2 linked regions of the Rhodopseudomonas palustris genome follow. The protein of the gene in region 2 interacts with the protein of the main gene of each other region in a pairwise test. Links are inferred from orthologs where the notes say so. Each region holds a gene or a part of one and is shown on either strand. Other genes may lie near its edges. The genes, in order: gyrB and gyrA.

The links.
Region 1: the proteins of gyrA (region 2) and gyrB interact in binary tests that used the Escherichia coli proteins (3 or more experiments, as listed by UniProt). The link is inferred for Rhodopseudomonas palustris from one-to-one orthologs.

What each region holds. Positions count from the first base shown.
Region 1 is NZ_CP041387.1:4,933,322-4,941,228, forward strand. The notes cover bases 1,910-5,011. They hold gyrB (DNA topoisomerase (ATP-hydrolyzing) subunit B), read right to left. Parts: upstream 4,631-5,011; coding sequence 2,189-4,630; downstream 1,910-2,188. Other genes in these bases: recF (DNA replication/repair protein RecF), read right to left, coding at 4,847-5,011. Also shown: FLL57_RS22750 (methyl-accepting chemotaxis protein), read right to left, coding at 1-1,509; more of recF, read right to left, coding at 5,012-5,986; dnaN (DNA polymerase III subunit beta), read right to left, coding at 6,174-7,292; chromosomal replication initiator protein DnaA, read right to left, coding at 7,537-7,907. UniProt on the Escherichia coli protein: DNA gyrase negatively supercoils closed circular double-stranded DNA in an ATP-dependent manner to maintain chromosomes in an underwound state.
Region 2 is NZ_CP041387.1:1,878,651-1,886,792, reverse strand. The notes cover bases 326-3,662. They hold gyrA (DNA gyrase subunit A), read right to left. Parts: upstream 3,268-3,662; coding sequence 526-3,267; downstream 326-525. Other genes in these bases: hflX (GTPase HflX), read right to left, coding at 3,470-3,662; FLL57_RS08525 (hypothetical protein), read left to right, coding at 326-342. Also shown: more of FLL57_RS08525, read left to right, coding at 85-325; more of hflX, read right to left, coding at 3,663-4,840; RNA chaperone Hfq, read right to left, coding at 4,852-5,100; FLL57_RS08505 (D-amino-acid transaminase), read right to left, coding at 5,281-6,138; FLL57_RS08500 (sigma-54-dependent transcriptional regulator), read right to left, coding at 6,178-7,545; FLL57_RS08495 (sensor histidine kinase NtrY-like), read right to left, coding at 7,562-8,142. UniProt on the Escherichia coli protein: A type II topoisomerase that negatively supercoils closed circular double-stranded (ds) DNA in an ATP-dependent manner to maintain chromosomes in an underwound state.

The sequences.
Region 1 (7,907 bases), 3.1 Mb from region 2 along the record:
GGCGATCTCCTGCGTAGCGGCGCCTTGCTCTTCGACGGCCGATGCGATCGTGGATGCGATCTCGGCCATCCGTCCGATCGTGCCGCTGATGTCCCGGATCGCCGCCACCGATTCGTCAGTCGCGGTCTGAATGCCGGAAATCTGCTGACCGATCTCGCCGGTGGCCCGGGCCGTCTGCTCGGCGAGCGCCTTGACCTCGGATGCGACGACCGCAAAGCCGCGGCCGGCGTCGCCGGCTCTCGCCGCCTCGATCGTGGCGTTGAGCGCCAGCAGATTGGTCTGGCCGGCGATCGTATTGATCAGTTCGACGACGTCGCCGATACGTGCCGCAGCCTTTGACAGGTCTGCAACGCGGTCGTTCGTGAGATGGGCCTGCTCGACCGCCTCCTGGGCGATTCGTGCGGATTCCTGAACTTGTCGGCTGATCTCGTTGACGGAGGATGCCATCTCCTCGGTCGCCGAAGCGACCGACTGAACGTTGGTCGACGCTTCTTCCGCGGCCGAAGACACCGCCATCGCAAGCTGGCGCGATCGCGTTGCGGTGCCTGTCAGAGAGCCGGCGGAAGCCTCCAGTTCGTTGGCCGACGACGACACCGTCCCGACGATCTCGCCGACCGCCCCCTCGAACTCGGTGGCAAGTCGCATCATCTCGGTCCTGCGCTCCATCTCCGCGCGGGCTTTCGCCTTTTCCTGTTCGCACCTCAGCCGCTCGACCTCCAGGCCATGTTCCTTGAACACCGCCAGCGCCTTGAGGATCTCGCCGATCTCGTCCTGACGATGCGGCTGCGGCGTTTCGGTGGCCAGGTCACCTGCGGCGAGGCGCTGCATCGTCGCGATCGCAGCGCGCAGTGGACGCGCGATCGTCCCGCGCACCACCGCGAAACTGGCGAGCACCGCCAGGAGCGCGACCGCCAGCGTCGCCGCTGCGATCGTCCACAGAGTCTGATAGGCCGCCGCTTCGAAGTCCGCCTTCTTGATGCCGACGTAGAGAATGCCGATCACGTTGCCCCCGGCGTCGACGATCGGATCGTAGGCCGTCATGTACGGCTCACCCAGGATCGCCACCTCGCCGCGGAACGGCTGCCTGTTCTCGAGCACCGTGGTGTAGGCAGGGCCCGGGGCGAGTCTGGTCCCGACGGCACGCGTGCCGTCCGGCTTCATCACATTGGTCGCGACCCGCTGATCGTTCATGAAGATCGTTGCGGTACCCCCCACCAGGGATTTGATCTTGTCGACGGTGGCGAAGTCGTCGTTGAGCACGCGATTCCCCACCGTGAGCTTGTTGTCGGCACGGCTGAATGCGCTGCCGTTCGCCTTCACGGTGTCCCAAGCGACGCGGATGTTGGTCTCGACGCGCTCCCGAGCCGCGTCGGTGGCGGCGTCGGCGAGCACCTTCCAGGCGACGGCGGTGACGGTGACGCCGAGCAGCAGCACGCCGAAAACCGAAAGCAGGATAATGCGGGGAACGAGACCGAGCGACCAGCTATGCGTTCCGTGCGTGGACTTCATGATGTCTCCTTGCACGCCCGGTCGCGCAGCGTCCGTGCGGGCGCAGCGTCGGGCGATCTCAGGCGATGTTCTCGTTGGTTAGCCGGGCTCTTGCCGACCGTCGCGTTTGCGCAGCGACATGCGCAGATGGCTTCACAAATCTGAAACATTCGTTTCACCGAATATAGAAATCCGATGGGCACGATTAGTTAGATTTCAGCTTCCGCGCGAGTTGATCGGCCTAATCCGCAACTGTAACGGGAGCGTCGAGCTGTTCGGGCTTCGCGGGCGTGCCTCTGCCGAGCCGCAGAAAGCGCTTGGATTCAAGGGGCTGACGACAAGAATAGGTGAACCGGCCACCGATGGCCGTGTTGGATTAGTATGCAATCGCATTTTGATGGCGTGGCGCATCGAGCGGCCGGGCTCCAGCGCCTGGTAGAATAGCGAGGTGAGCAATATTGCCGCGGGCGTGAGTGCGGCTCGCCGTGCGACGCAGCCCACTCGGGACATCGCGAGCCGTCAGTGCCTTGCCGGCTGATCGGTCGGGGCCTGCCCGCAAACCCTGGGGGAGTGCGAAGTCGAGCCATGCGCCGGCCGCAGCGACTGTTTGGCGGAGCCATGCAAATTGATGGCGTCTCTCAGATCGTTCGAAAGGCCGTTTGAACCTTGCGCCGCAGGTCGTGCGTCTGGAAGCCTGCCGCTACACGTCTACTGTCGCGTGCAACGAATTCTCCTGAATGAATTCACGGCGCGGTTCGACGACGTCGCCCATCAGCTTGGTGAAAATGTCGTCGGCCTCGTCGACTTCGCGCACTTTGACCTGCAGCAGCGAGCGGGCGTTGGTGTCGAGCGTGGTCTCCCAGAGCTGACCGGGATTCATCTCGCCGAGGCCTTTGTAGCGTTGCAGCGCCACGCCCTTGCGGCCGGCGTCGGTCACCGCCTCGAACAGGCTGATCGGGCCGTGGATTGCGGTTTCGGCATCCTTGCGACGAAGTACGCCGGGGCGCGGATAGACTTCCTGCAGCACCGCCGCATATTCGTCGAGCTTCCGGGCGTCGGCGGAGCCGAGCAGCGCGTCGTCGATCGCCGCGACTTCCTTGACGCCGCGCACGGTGCGTTCGAACGCGAAGCCCTCGCCTTCGGTGAAGCGGCCGATCCAACCGCGTTCGACTTCGTCAGCCAACGCGTCGAGCCGGCGCGCGATATAGGCGGCCGCCTCGTTGGCGGTGGCGATGTCGGCGGTGACGCGCGGGCTGAGCACGCCGGCGATCGCGGCCTGCTCGACCACGCTACGATTGTAGCGGCTGTGCAGATTGTTGAGTGTGCTGCGGATCGCGCGCGCGTCCTCGACCAGCTTCAGCAGGTCGCGGCGACCGCGCTCCTCGCCGGTGGCCAGCTTGAACACGCAGTCGTCCAACCCGGTGGCGATCAGATAGTCCTCGAGCGCGCGCTCGTCCTTCAGATACTGCTCGGACTTGCCGCGGGTGACTTTGTAGAGCGGCGGCTGTGCGATGTAGAGATAGCCGCCCTCGATCAGCGCCGGCATCTGCCGGAAGAAGAACGTCAGCAGCAGGGTGCGAATATGCGCGCCGTCGACGTCGGCGTCGGTCATCAGGATGATCTTGTGATAGCGCAGCTTGCCGATGTCGAAATCGTCGCGGCCGATGCCGGTGCCGAGCGCGGTGATCAGTGTGCCGATCTGCTCCGAGCTCAGCATCTTGTCGAAGCGCGCGCGTTCGACGTTGAGGATCTTGCCGCGTAGCGGCAGAACGGCCTGGAATTCGCGGTTGCGACCCTGCTTGGCGGAGCCGCCGGCCGAGTCGCCCTCGACGATGAACAGTTCCGATTTCGATGGATCGCGCTCCTGGCAGTCGGCGAGCTTGCCGGGCAGCGAGGCGATGTCGAGCGCGCCCTTGCGCCGCGTCAGCTCGCGCGCTTTTCGCGCGGCTTCGCGGGCCGCTGCGGCTTCGATCACCTTGCCGACGATGGTCTTGGCCTCGCTCGGATGCTCCTCGAACCACGCGGCGAGCGCTTCGTTGAGCACGTTCTCGACCACCGGACGCACTTCCGAGGACACCAGCTTGTCCTTGGTCTGCGACGAGAATTTCGGGTCCGGCACTTTCACCGACAGCACCGCGGTCAGTCCCTCGCGGCAATCGTCGCCGGTCAGCGCCACCTTTTCCTTCTTGGCGTTGTTGTCGGCGTAGCCGGTGAGCTGCCGCGTCAGCGCGGCGCGGAAGCCGGCCAGATGCGTACCGCCGTCGCGCTGCGGGATGTTGTTGGTGAAGCACAGCACGTTCTCATGATACGTGTCGTTCCACCACAGTGCGGCTTCGACCGCGATGCCGTTGAGGTCGGCCGCGACGACGATCGGCGTCGGCACGATCGGCTTCTTGTTGCGATCGAGATATTTGACGAACTCGGTGACGCCGCCCTCGTAGCGCATCTCTTCGCGCTTCTCGACTGCGTGGCGCAGGTCGGACAGCAGAATGTTGACGCCGGAATTGAGGAAGGCCAGTTCGCGCAGCCGGTGCTCCAGCGTGGCGAAGTCGTATTCGACGTTGGTGAAGGTCTCGGACGAGGCGTAGAATGTCACCTCGGTGCCGCGCCGTCCGCCCGCGTCGCCCACCACGCTGAGCGGCGCCACTGCGTCGCCATGGGCGAATTCGATGTAGTGCTCCTTGCCGTCCCGCCAGACGCGCAGGATCAGCTTGCTCGACAGCGCGTTGACCACCGAGACGCCGACGCCGTGCAGACCACCCGACACCTTGTAGGAGTTCTGGTCGAATTTTCCGCCGGCGTGGAGCTGGGTCATGATGACCTCGGCCGCCGAGATGCCTTCGCCCTTGTGGATGTCGACCGGGATGCCGCGGCCGTCGTCGCGCACCGTCACCGAGCCGTCGGCGTTGAGGATCACTTCGACCGCGCTGGCGTGCCCCGCCAGCGCTTCGTCGATGGCGTTATCGACGACTTCGTACACCATGTGGTGCAGGCCGCTGCCGTCGTCGGTGTCGCCGATATACATGCCCGGCCGTTTGCGGACGGCATCGAGACCCTTCAGCACCCGGATCGATTCCGCGCCATATTCGGCCGGCGCAGGATGCACGGATTCGGCAGAGGGCTGCCGGGCAGGTTCAGTCATGCAGGGACCTTCAGAATTGCGATCGAATCGGCGTGCGCCATTCGCAGCGAAGCGCTCTTTTGTGCCATGAAAGCAGGGGCGTCACCAGCGCAAAGTCGTGGTGTTCAAGCTGTTGAATAGATAGAGATTTTGGCCGCGCTCGCAAGGCTCGCGAGGGCAGGTTCGGCGGCTGCAGTGAAGATCGGCGATGCGGTCGATTCTGCCCTGCCCGGCGGCCTATCCGCGAGCGCTGATTCGGCCGTTGTCGACGTCGAAAATTGCTGCCGCCGGACCGATCTCCGCGAACGCCAAAGGGTCGGCCCCGGTCATCCAGACCTGCGCGCCGAGCCGGCTCAGTTCGCCGAACAGAGCGGCGCGGCGGCCGGGGTCGAGATGCGCCACCACCTCGTCGAGCAGCAGCAGCGGCGTGATCGAGGTGGTCTCGGCGACGAGCTGGGCGTGTGCCAGCACCAGCCCGATCAGGAGTGCCTTCTGTTCGCCGGTCGAAGCCTCGCGCGCCGGCATCGCCTTCGGCGCGTAGATCACCTCGAGGTCGGTCAGGTGCGGGCCGTCGAGCGTTCGGCCGGCGGCGGCGTCGCGGCTGCGGTTGTCGCGCAGCACGGCGCGGTAGCGGTCCTCGACGACGGTTGCCGGTTCTGACGCCAGCGCACTCTCCATCCAGCCGTCCAGTATGATCCTGGCGGACGGGAACGCCGAGGTGGCGCCGCGGGCATCGATCATGGCGGCCAGCTTGGTCGCGGTCTGCCCGCGCTGTGCCGCGACTGCGATCGCCAATTCCGCGGTTTCGCGCTCGATCGCGTCGAGCCAATGTGAATCCGCGTTGCGGATGTCTTCCAGCAGGCGATTGCGCGACCGCAGGCTGCGATCGAGGGCGGAGACGCGGGCCGAATGTCCGCTGTCGATCGCCAGCACCAGGCGATCGAAGAAGCGCCTGCGTTCCGACGCGGCGCCCATGAACAGTCCGTCCATCGACGGCGTCAGCCACACCATCCGCAGATGATCGCCGAACGCCGCCGCCGAGCCGACCGGTTCGCGGTCAATCCGGCATCGCCGGGTCGTGGCGACATCGCCGCGCGGCGGCTCGATCCCGGTGCCGAGCGTCGCCAGCCCGAGCGCGCCTTCGACCTCGGCCGACACCGCCCAGGAGCCGTCGCCTTCGTGACCGGCGATGTCCTCCAGCCTGGCGCGGCGCAGACCGCGGCCCGGCGCCAGCAACGAGACCGCCTCGAGGCAATTGGTCTTGCCGGCCCCGTTCGGCCCGACCAGCACCACTTGGTCGGCGGTCGTGGTCAGCGACGCGGAGCGATAGTTCCGAAAATGCGTCAGCGTCAGGCGTGTGATGCGGGCGGCGATCATGCAATAGCTTGCTTTGGGGGAGTTGCAAGGGACTGCAACTGGCACTGCAGTCACCCTCCGCGAAAGCGGAGGGTCCAGCATCCCAGAGCGTTCGCTGGTACCCAAGACGCTCTGGAATGACGCTCTGGAATACTGGGTCGCCCGGTCAAGCCGGGCGATGACGATGGTGCTATTGAGGCGCCTCGACTTACACCCGCATCGGCATCAGGACGTACAGGGCGCTCTTGGAATCGCGATCCTGGATCAGGGTCGGCGAGCCAGGGTCGGCGAGCCTCAGCACCGCGACCTCGCCCTCGATCTGCGCGGCGATGTCGAGCAGATAACGTGAATTGAAGCCGATATCGAGCGGGTCGGAGGCGTATTCGACCTCGAGTTCTTCGGTCGCGCTGCCGGAATCCGGATTGGTCACCGACAGCACCAGCTTGCCGGCGGACAGCGCCAGTTTCACCGCGCGGCCGCGTTCGGAAGAGATCGTCGAGACGCGGTCGACCGCGGCCTCGAAGTCCTTCTTGTCGACCAGGAGTTCCTTGTCGTTGTTCTGCGGAATCACCCGGCCGTAGTCCGGAAACGTGCCGTCGATCAGCTTGGAGGTCAGCACGACATTTCCGAGCGTGAAGCGGATCTTGCCGGTCGACAACTCGATCCCGATCTCGGCCTCGGTGTCCTCGATCAGCCGCTGCACCTCGCCCACGGTCTTGCGCGGCACGATCACGCCGGGCATGCCGTCGGCACCGCTCGGCAACGTCAGGTCGAGCTGCGCCAGACGGTGTCCGTCGGTGGCGACCGCGCGCAAACTCGCGGCGCCGGAGCTGCCGGCCGTGTGCAGATAGATGCCGTTGAGATAGTAACGGGTCTCTTCTGTCGAGATCGCAAATTGGGTGCGATCGATCAGCCGTTTGACGTCGGACGCCGGTAGCCGGAAGGCGTGGCTCATCTCGCCGGCTGCGAGATCCGGGAAATCGCTCTCCGGCAGGGTCTGCAACGTGAACCGCGAACGGCCGGCGCGGATCGCCAGCACCGAACGGTCACCGTCGCTCTCCAGCACGATCTGCGAACCGTCCGGTAGCTTGCGGACGATGTCGTAGAACATGTGGGCCGGTACAGTGGTCGAACCGGCGGTCGCGGTTTCGGCCGGCAGCGTTTCCGTCACCTCGAGGTCGAGGTCGGTCGCCTTGAGCGCGAGCTGGGCGTTTTCGGCGCGCACCAGCACGTTGCCGAGGATCGGGATAGTGTTGCGGCGCTCGACCACGCGATGCACGTGGCTCAGCGACTTCAACAGTTGCGCGCGTTCGACCGTGACCTTCATTGCAAAACCCGCCTGCTCCGCGCCCGCATCGTGTGATGAAGCTGCCGGATATGATGGAGGAGGCCCGGCAGCCGGATGCGGCGCCAAGGCCATTGGCACCCGCTGAGGTCACCCGGACCCGCGGGGGGTCCGCAGGGTGGCGTGGTTGTGCGGCTCGCGCAAGAGCGCGCAGCCGCCGCCGGCCCAAATTTCCCCGGGATTCAGGCTGGCCATGATGCCCATTGTGGCGGCGGCGGCCAGGCGCCTATTCCTGAAGCTGGCGCTTCAGGGATTCGACTTCGTCGGACAGCGTATTGTCCTTCGACACCAGTCCTTCGATCTTGCGGACCGCGTGCAGCACCGTGGTGTGGTCGCGTCCGCCGAAGCGGCGGCCGATCTCCGGCAGCGAGCGCAGCGTCAGTGTTTTGGCCAGATACATCGCGACCTGGCGCGGTCGCACCACATTGGCGGTCCGACGCGACGACAACAGGTCGGAGCGGCTGACGTTGTACTGCCGGGCGACGATGCGCTGGATGTCCTCGATCTTGATCCGCTTCGGCTCGGAGGGGCGGATCAGGTCGCGGACTTCATGCTCGGCCATTTCCAGCGTGACCGGCTGATTGTTCAGCTTGGAAT
Region 2 (8,142 bases):
GCTGGGTAAACCGGCCTCATCGGGAAGCGACAAAGCACTCCAGGCCGAAACGGCCGGACCATCGAGACGACAGGGGACACCGTCATGATCAAGGCTCTTTCCGTGATCGCGATCGCCGCCTTTGCTGCCGCGGCAGTCACCATTCTTCCGGGCTTCGCCCCGCAGGTCGAAGCCAGCGTTCCGCAGGCGCTGGCCAAGGGTGACCGGCTCGACATCCGTCCTCTCGGCACTGCCTGCTCCGAGCAAGCCTGGCCGAACTTCGAGCCGGCTTGTCTCCGCAACGTCCGTTCCGGTCACGCCCCGATCGGTCAGGCGCGGCTGGTGACGGCGGAACGACATTAAGGTTTTGGCGTTATCCCCACGCTAGTTTCGCAAAGCGCTTCCCTCCAAGGGCGCTCTGTACCGAAGACCCCCGAGTTGCCCCCTCGGGGGTCTTTCGATTCCGGCGATCGTCAAGCTTGCTGATGCGCCCAGAGTGGCGCCGAGGCGGCGAACGGAACCGCCGCCTCTACTTGAGCGGCGGCTTTAGCCGCCGTTGCCGTTGTCGCCGTCGTCGGTCTCCGGGATGCGCTCGACCGACACCACCTTCTCGTCGTCGGCGGTGTTGAACACGATCACGCCCTGGGTGGAGCGGCCGGCGACGCGGATGCCTTCGACCGGACAGCGGATCAGCTGGCCGTTGTCGGTGACCAGCATGATCTGGTCGGAATCCTCCACCGGGAACGACGCCACCAGCTTGCCGTTGCGGCCGTTGACCGACATCGCCACGATGCCTTTGCCGCCGCGCCCGGTGGTGCGGTACTCGAACGACGAGGTCCGCTTGCCGTAGCCGTTCTCCGAGATCGTCAGCACGAACTGCTCGGACGCCGACATCTCGGCGTAGCGCTCCTGCGACAGCGCCGCGGACGTATCGCCCTCCTCGGCTTCGGCCTCCGGCATCTCGATCGGCTCGCTCTCCTCGCCGGTCGCGGCGCGGCGGATCGCGCCGGACTGCTTCAGATAGGTCGAGCGTTCCGCCGGCGTCGCCTCGAAGTGGCGCAGGATGCTGAGCGAGATCACCTTGTCGCCGGACGACAGCGCGATGCCGCGCACGCCCATCGAGGTGCGGCCGCTGAACACGCGCACATCGGGCACAGGGAAGCGGATGCACTGGCCACCGGCGGCGGTCAGCAGCACGTCGTCGCGCTCGGTGCAGATCTGGACGTCGACGATCGCCTCGCCGTCGTCGAGCTTCATCGCGATGATGCCGGAGCGGCGGACATCGACGAAGTCCGACAGCTTGTTGCGGCGGACATTGCCGCCGGTGGTGGCGAACATCACGTCGAGTTCGCTCCACGAGGCTTCGTCCTCCGGCAGCGGCATGATCGTGGTGATGCGCTCGCCCTGCTCCAGCGGCAGGATGTTGATCAGCGCCTTGCCGCGGCCGTTCGGCGGCGCCAGCGGCAGCCGCCAGACCTTCTCCTTGTAGACCTGGCCGCGCGACGAGAAGAACAGCACCGGCGTGTGGGTCGAGGCGACGAACAGCCGCGAGACGAAATCCTCCTCGCGGGTCGCCATGCCGGAGCGGCCCTTGCCTCCGCGGCGCTGCGCCCGGTAGGTCGACAGCGGCACCCGCTTGACGTAGCCGGCGTGCGACACGGTCACCACCATGTCCTCGCGCTGGATCAGGTCTTCGTCTTCGACCTCGCCTTCCTGCTCGACGATCACGGTCCGGCGCGGCGTCGCGAATTCGGCCCTGACCTCGCCGAGCTCGTCCTTGACGATCGTCTGCACCCGGGCGCGCGAGCGCAGGATCTCCAGATAGTCGGCGATTTCCACCGCGAGCTTGTCGAGTTCGTCGGAAATTTCTTCGCGTCCCAGCGCGGTCAGGCGCTGCAGTCGCAGATCGAGGATGGCTTTGGCCTGCTCGAACGACAGCCGCGCGGTGCCGTCCGGATTGAGCTTGTGGCGCGGATCGTCGATCAGCGTGATCATCGCCGCGACGTCGGCCGCCGGCCAGTCGCGCGACATCAGGGTCTCGCGCGCCGTGTTCGGATCGGGCGAATGACGGATCACGCGAATGATCTCGTCGATATTCGCCACCGCGATCGCGAGGCCGACCAGGATGTGGGCGCGGTCGCGCGCCTTGTTGAGCAGGAATTTGGTGCGGCGGGTGACGACCTGCTCGCGGAACGCGACGAAGACCTGCAGCAGATCCTTCAGGTTCATCAGCTGCGGCCGGCCGCCTTCCAGCGCCACCATGTTGGCGCCGAAATTGGTCTGCAGCGGCGTGAACTTGTAGAGCTGGTTGAGCACCACTTCCGGCACCGCGTCGCGGCGCAGCTCGATCACCACGCGGAAACCGTCGCGATCGCTCTCGTCGCGCAGATCGCTGATACCTTCGATCTTCTTCTCGCGCACCAGTTCGGCGATGCGCTCGACCATCGTCGCCTTGTTCACCTGGTACGGAATTTCACTGACGATGATCGCTTCGCGGTCCTTGCGAACGGTCTCGATCTCGACCTTGCCGCGCATCACGATCGAGCCGCGGCCGGTCTGATAGGCGGCGCGAATGCCGGCGCGGCCGAGAATGATGCCGCCGGTCGGGAAGTCCGGCCCCGGCACGATCTTGTTGAGATCGTCGATCGTCAGCGCCGGGTCGTCGATCAGCGCGACACAGGCGTCGATCACCTCGCCGAGATTGTGCGGCGGGATGTTGGTCGCCATGCCGACCGCGATGCCGCCGGCTCCGTTGACCAGAAGGTTCGGGAACTTGGCAGGAAGAACCTGCGGCTCCCGTTCCGAATTGTCGTAGTTCGGCTGGAAGTCGACGGTGTCCTTGTCGATGTCGTCGAGCAGCGTCTGCGCGATCTTGGTCAGACGGGATTCGGTGTATCGCATCGCCGCCGGCATATCGCCGTCGACCGAGCCGAAATTGCCCTGACCGTCGATCAGCGGCACCCGCATCGAGAAGTCCTGCGCCATGCGGACCAGCGCGTCGTACACCGACTGGTCGCCGTGCGGGTGATACTTACCGATGACGTCGCCGACGGTGCGGGCCGACTTGCGATACGGCTTGTTCCATTCGAAGCCGTTCTCGTACATGCCGTAGAGGATGCGGCGATGCACCGGCTTCAACCCGTCGCGCGCATCCGGCAGCGCCCGCGCCACGATCACGCTCATCGCGTAATCGAGATAGCTGCGCTTCATCTCGTCGAGAATGGATACGGGGCGAATATCCGAGGGCGCCAGCGGCTCCCCGGGCTTCTCGTCGTCTTTGTCGGACAAGGGTGAATTCCGGTCAGAATCTGATCGGATTCGTATAACGTATTGGGGTGTTGCAAACCACCCTTTCGGGCGCCGTTTCCGAAGGTTTTTCTATTCGTATTCCCAAACACTTACGGGATGTTTCCGGCGCGCTCGAAACGCCGTTCGCCGGGGCGCCGGAATCGGCGACGGCGGCGCGCTCGGAAAGAGCCGATTCGCGCCCTCAATCGGGTCGCGGCACCGCCCCGAAGCGCTCGACCACGATGTCGCGTTTGTTGTCCTCGACCCGCACCGTCATGACGTAGCGGCCGTCGACGAGATCCTTGGCCAGCACCTCGGCGTTGCGATGCAGCCAGCTCACGCCGGCGCCGTCGGCGGCGTCGACCGACAGATCGAGCACGGTACGGGTGGCCGCCAGACGCTGCTCGATCGCCAGCAGAAGGTCATCGACGCCCTCGCCGCTGACAGCCGAGACCAGCAGGCACGGATGATCCTCGGGCCGGCGCGCCGCGATGTTCTTCAGCTCGTCGCGCTGCTCCGGCTCGAACCGGTCGATCTTGTTCCAGACTTCGAGAATACGTCCACTCGCAGCATCGACGCCGAGCTGGCGCAGCACATTGTCGACATCGCTCTGCTGCGCCTCGGCGTCTTCGTGGCTGATGTCGCGGACGTGCAGGATCAGGTCGGCTTCCAGCACCTCTTCCAGCGTCGCGCGGAATGCGGCGACGAGCTGTGTCGGCAGATTGGAGATGAAGCCGACGGTGTCGGACAGCATCGCCTTGCCGCCATGCGGCAACTGGATCGCGCGCAGCGTCGGGTCGAGCGTTGCGAACAGCATGTCGGCGGCCTGGACGTCGGCGCGCGTCAACCGGTTGAACAGCGTCGACTTGCCGGCATTGGTGTAGCCGACCAGCGCCACCACGCGATACGGCACGCGCTGCCGCCCGGCGCGATGCAGCCGGCGCGTCGCCTGCACCTTCTTCAGCTCGGCTTCGAGCTTGGTGATACGCTCGCCGATCAGCCGGCGGTCGGCTTCGATCTGGGTTTCGCCCGGACCGCCCATGAATCCAAAGCCGCCGCGCTGGCGCTCGAGGTGGGTCCAGGATCGCACCAGGCGCGAGCGCTGATAATTGAGATGCGCCAGTTCGACCTGCAGCGTGCCTTCGCGAGTCTTGGCGCGGCGGCCGAAGATCTCCAGGATCAGACCGGTGCGGTCGAGCACCTTGGCGTTCCAGGCCTTCTCCAGGTTGCGCTGCTGGATCGGCGACAGCGCGCAATCCATCACCACGAGGTCTGCGCCGTGCGCAGCGATCAGGCCGACGATGTCCTCGACCTTGCCCTTGCCGAGATAAGTCGCCGGACGGATCTGGCTGATCGGGGTGAGCACCGCCTCGACCACTTCGAGGTCGATGGCGCGGGCGAGGCCCGCGGCTTCGTCGAGGCGCGCGTCATTGTCGCGGACAGCCGTCTCCGCCGCGTCGGGATCGCCCCGGCGCGCACGTAGATACGGACCTACGACGATCACCCGTCCGGTCTCTCCGCCCTGCCCCGATCGCGGACGATCGGAGCCGCTGTCAATGCCACGGGGTTCCAATCAGACCCGCCTCAAGCTGGCGAGTCCTCGCCGCTTTCGAACAACTGGATCGGCGCCCCCGGCATGATCGTCGAGATCGCGTGCTTGTAGACGAGCTGCGAATGACCGTCGCGCCGCAACAAAAGGCAAAAATTATCGAACCAGGTGACAATACCCTGCAACTTCACCCCGTTGACCAGGAAGATCGTCAGGGGAGTCTTCGTCTTGCGTACGTGGTTGAGGAAAGTGTCTTGAAGGTTTTGTGCGCGGTCTGCCGCCATTTTTTATCCCGCAATTGGTTTTGTCTTTTCTTGCCGGTGAGCGCTCTCTGTCGGAGCTTCACCCCGGTTGCCGACTCCTCCGAGATCCCCCTCCAGAAGCCGACGATCCGATTAGAGGGTAGGCATGGCTTTTAAGCAAGCAACTAAAACCCGGACGGCCTACGCCCCGATCCGCAAAGCTCAGGAAAACACCGCAAAACGGTGAAACTGCTCTCTTAGACGTTTGGCCAATGCGCCGGGGTTGCCGTCACCGATCGGCTGTCCGTCGATCGCCACCACCGGCATCACGATCTGACTGGACGCGGTGACGAACGCCTCTGCGGCTGCGGCCGCTTCGGCCGGCGTGAACGGCCGCTCTTCCAGACGCACCTGAAGCGCTTCGAGCGCGTCGATCAGCACGGCACGGGTGATGCCGGCAAGAATGCCGCTGTCTGCCGAGCGGGTCACCACCCGCCCCTCTTTGGTGACGATCCAGGCGTTGCTCGACGCGCCTTCGGTGACGAAGCCGTCGCCGTCGACGTACCAGGCTTCATAGGCGCCCGCCTCGCGCGCCGCCTGCTTGGCGAGCACGTTCGGCAACAGCGCCGTCGACTTGATATCGACCCGCGGCCAGCGGTTTTCCGGCAGCGTGATCACCTTGATGCCGCGGGCGGCGTTGGCCTGCCCTTTGGCCGGATCGATGCTGCGTGCGGTCACCACCACCGCGGGCTTCACCGAGGCGGCCGGAAAGCCGTGATCACGCCGGGCCACGCCGCGGCTGACCTGCAGATAGACGATGCCGTGGTTCACCCGGTTGCGTCGCACCACTTCATGCATCACCACCGACAGCGCGGAAAGCGGCATCGGCTCTCTGATCCGCAATTCGCCGAGCGAGCGCTGCAGCCGCGCCAAGTGTCGCGGCATGTCGATCAGTTTGCCGTCACGCACTTCGGAGACTTCATAGACGCCGTCGGCGAACTGATAGCCGCGGTCCTCGATGTTCACGCTCGCCTCGCGCATGTCGAGATAACGGCCGTTGACATAGGCGATGCGCGACATCGATTGGATCCAGGTCTGAGATGAGAATTGAAGAAAGGCTCAGCCGACGCCGAGCGCCTTGAGCTTGCGGTGCAGCGCCGAGCGCTCCATGCCGACGAACTCGGCGGTGCGCGAGATGTTGCCGGAGAACCGGCTGATCTGCGCGATCAGATAATCGCGCTCGAACGCCTCTCGGGCCTCGCGGAGCGGCAGACCCATGATGTGCTCGCCATTGTTGCCGGTCGGCATCGTCGGCACCATCGAGCCGACATCCTGCGGCAGCATGTCGGCGGTGATCACCGCATCCGGTCCGCCGCCGGCCAGAATCATCAGGCGCTCGACGTTATTGCGGAGCTGGCGGACATTGCCGGGCCAGACATGCGACTGCAGCACCGCCATCGCGTCCTGGCCGATCTGCCGGCGCGGCAGCCCGGTCGCCGCCGAGATCTGCTCCATGAAGTACTCGATCAGTTCCGGAATGTCGTCGCGCCGCTCCGACAGCGGCGGCACCCGGATCGGCACCACCGACAGCCGGTGATACAGGTCTTCGCGGAACCTTCCGGCGACGATCTCTTCTTCGAGGTTGCGCGCGGTCGACGAGATGATGCGGACGTCGACATTGACCCGGGTGGTGCCGCCGCAGCGCTGGAAGGTCTGCTCGACCAGGACGCGGAGAATCTTGTTCTGGGTCTCGCGCGGCATGTCGGCGATTTCATCGATGAACAGCGTGCCGCCGTGCGCTTCTTCCAGCGCGCCCGCCTTGCGCGAATGCTCGCCGTTGGCCTCGACGCCGAACAGCTCGATTTCCATTTTCTCCGGGGTGATCGCCGCGGCATTGATCACCACGAACGGACCCTCGGCGCGCGACGACGAATTGTGCAGCGTCCGCGCCGCGAGCTCCTTGCCGGCGCCGGACGGGCCGACGATCAGGATTCGGCTGTTGGCCTTGGCGGCACGCTCGATCGTCTGACGAAGCTGGTTGATGCAGGCAGAGCGGCCGACCAGGGTCGATGCCGACGGCGCGAGCTGTTTCAATTCACGCACTTCGCGCTTCAGCCGCGAGGTCTCCAGCGCCCGCGTCGCCACCAGAATCAGCCGGTCGGACTTGAACGGCTTCTCGATGAAGTCGTAAGCGCCGCGTTTGATCGCAGCGACCGCGGTTTCGATGTTGCCGTGGCCGGAGATCATCACCACCGGGACGTCGGTGTGATCCTTCTTGATCTGCTCCAGCAATTGCAGACCGTCGAGCTTGCTGCCCTGCAGCCAGATGTCGAGGAAAATCAGGTTCGGCCGCCGGTTGGCGATCTCGGCGAGAGCCGAATCACTGTCGCGCGCGGTGCGGGTGGAAAAGCCTTCGTCCTCGAGAATACCGGCGACGAGATCACGGATGTCCGCTTCATCGTCGACGATCAGAATGTCATTCGCCATGGTCGCGCCTGTCGCTTTAGCTGCCGCTGGCAGCCGCTATCCTTGGTTCGTTGTCGGCCTGCTGTTTTGGTTCACCCGAGCCCGGAGGCGCCGCCGGCTGACCCGACATCGCAAATCGAAGGCGCATCCACGCACCGCGCTGGCCCGGACGGACATGGGATGCGTCATTGAGTTCGATGCCCCCACCGTGGTCGACCAACACCCGTCCGACGATCGCCAGGCCGAGGCCGGTGCCCTTCTCGCGGGTGGTGACGTAGGGTTCGAGCAGCCGCGAGCGGCTTTCTTTGGGCAGACCAATGCCGTTGTCGATGATGTCGATGACGACGTCGTCGCCGTCTCGGGCCGCCACCACTTCGATCTTGCCCTTGCCGAGCTCGTCTTCCGGCACCGCTTCGATCGCCTCGGTGGCGTTCTTGATGATGTTGGTCAGGGCCTGCGAGATCAGGCGGCGGTCGAACCGCGCATGCAGCGGTTCGCCCTTGATTTCGGTATCGATGTCCACATCGGGATGACCGACCCGCATCAGGAACACCACCTGCCGCACCGTATCGCCGACGTCCTCGCCTTCGATCACCGGCTTCGGCATCCGCGCAAACC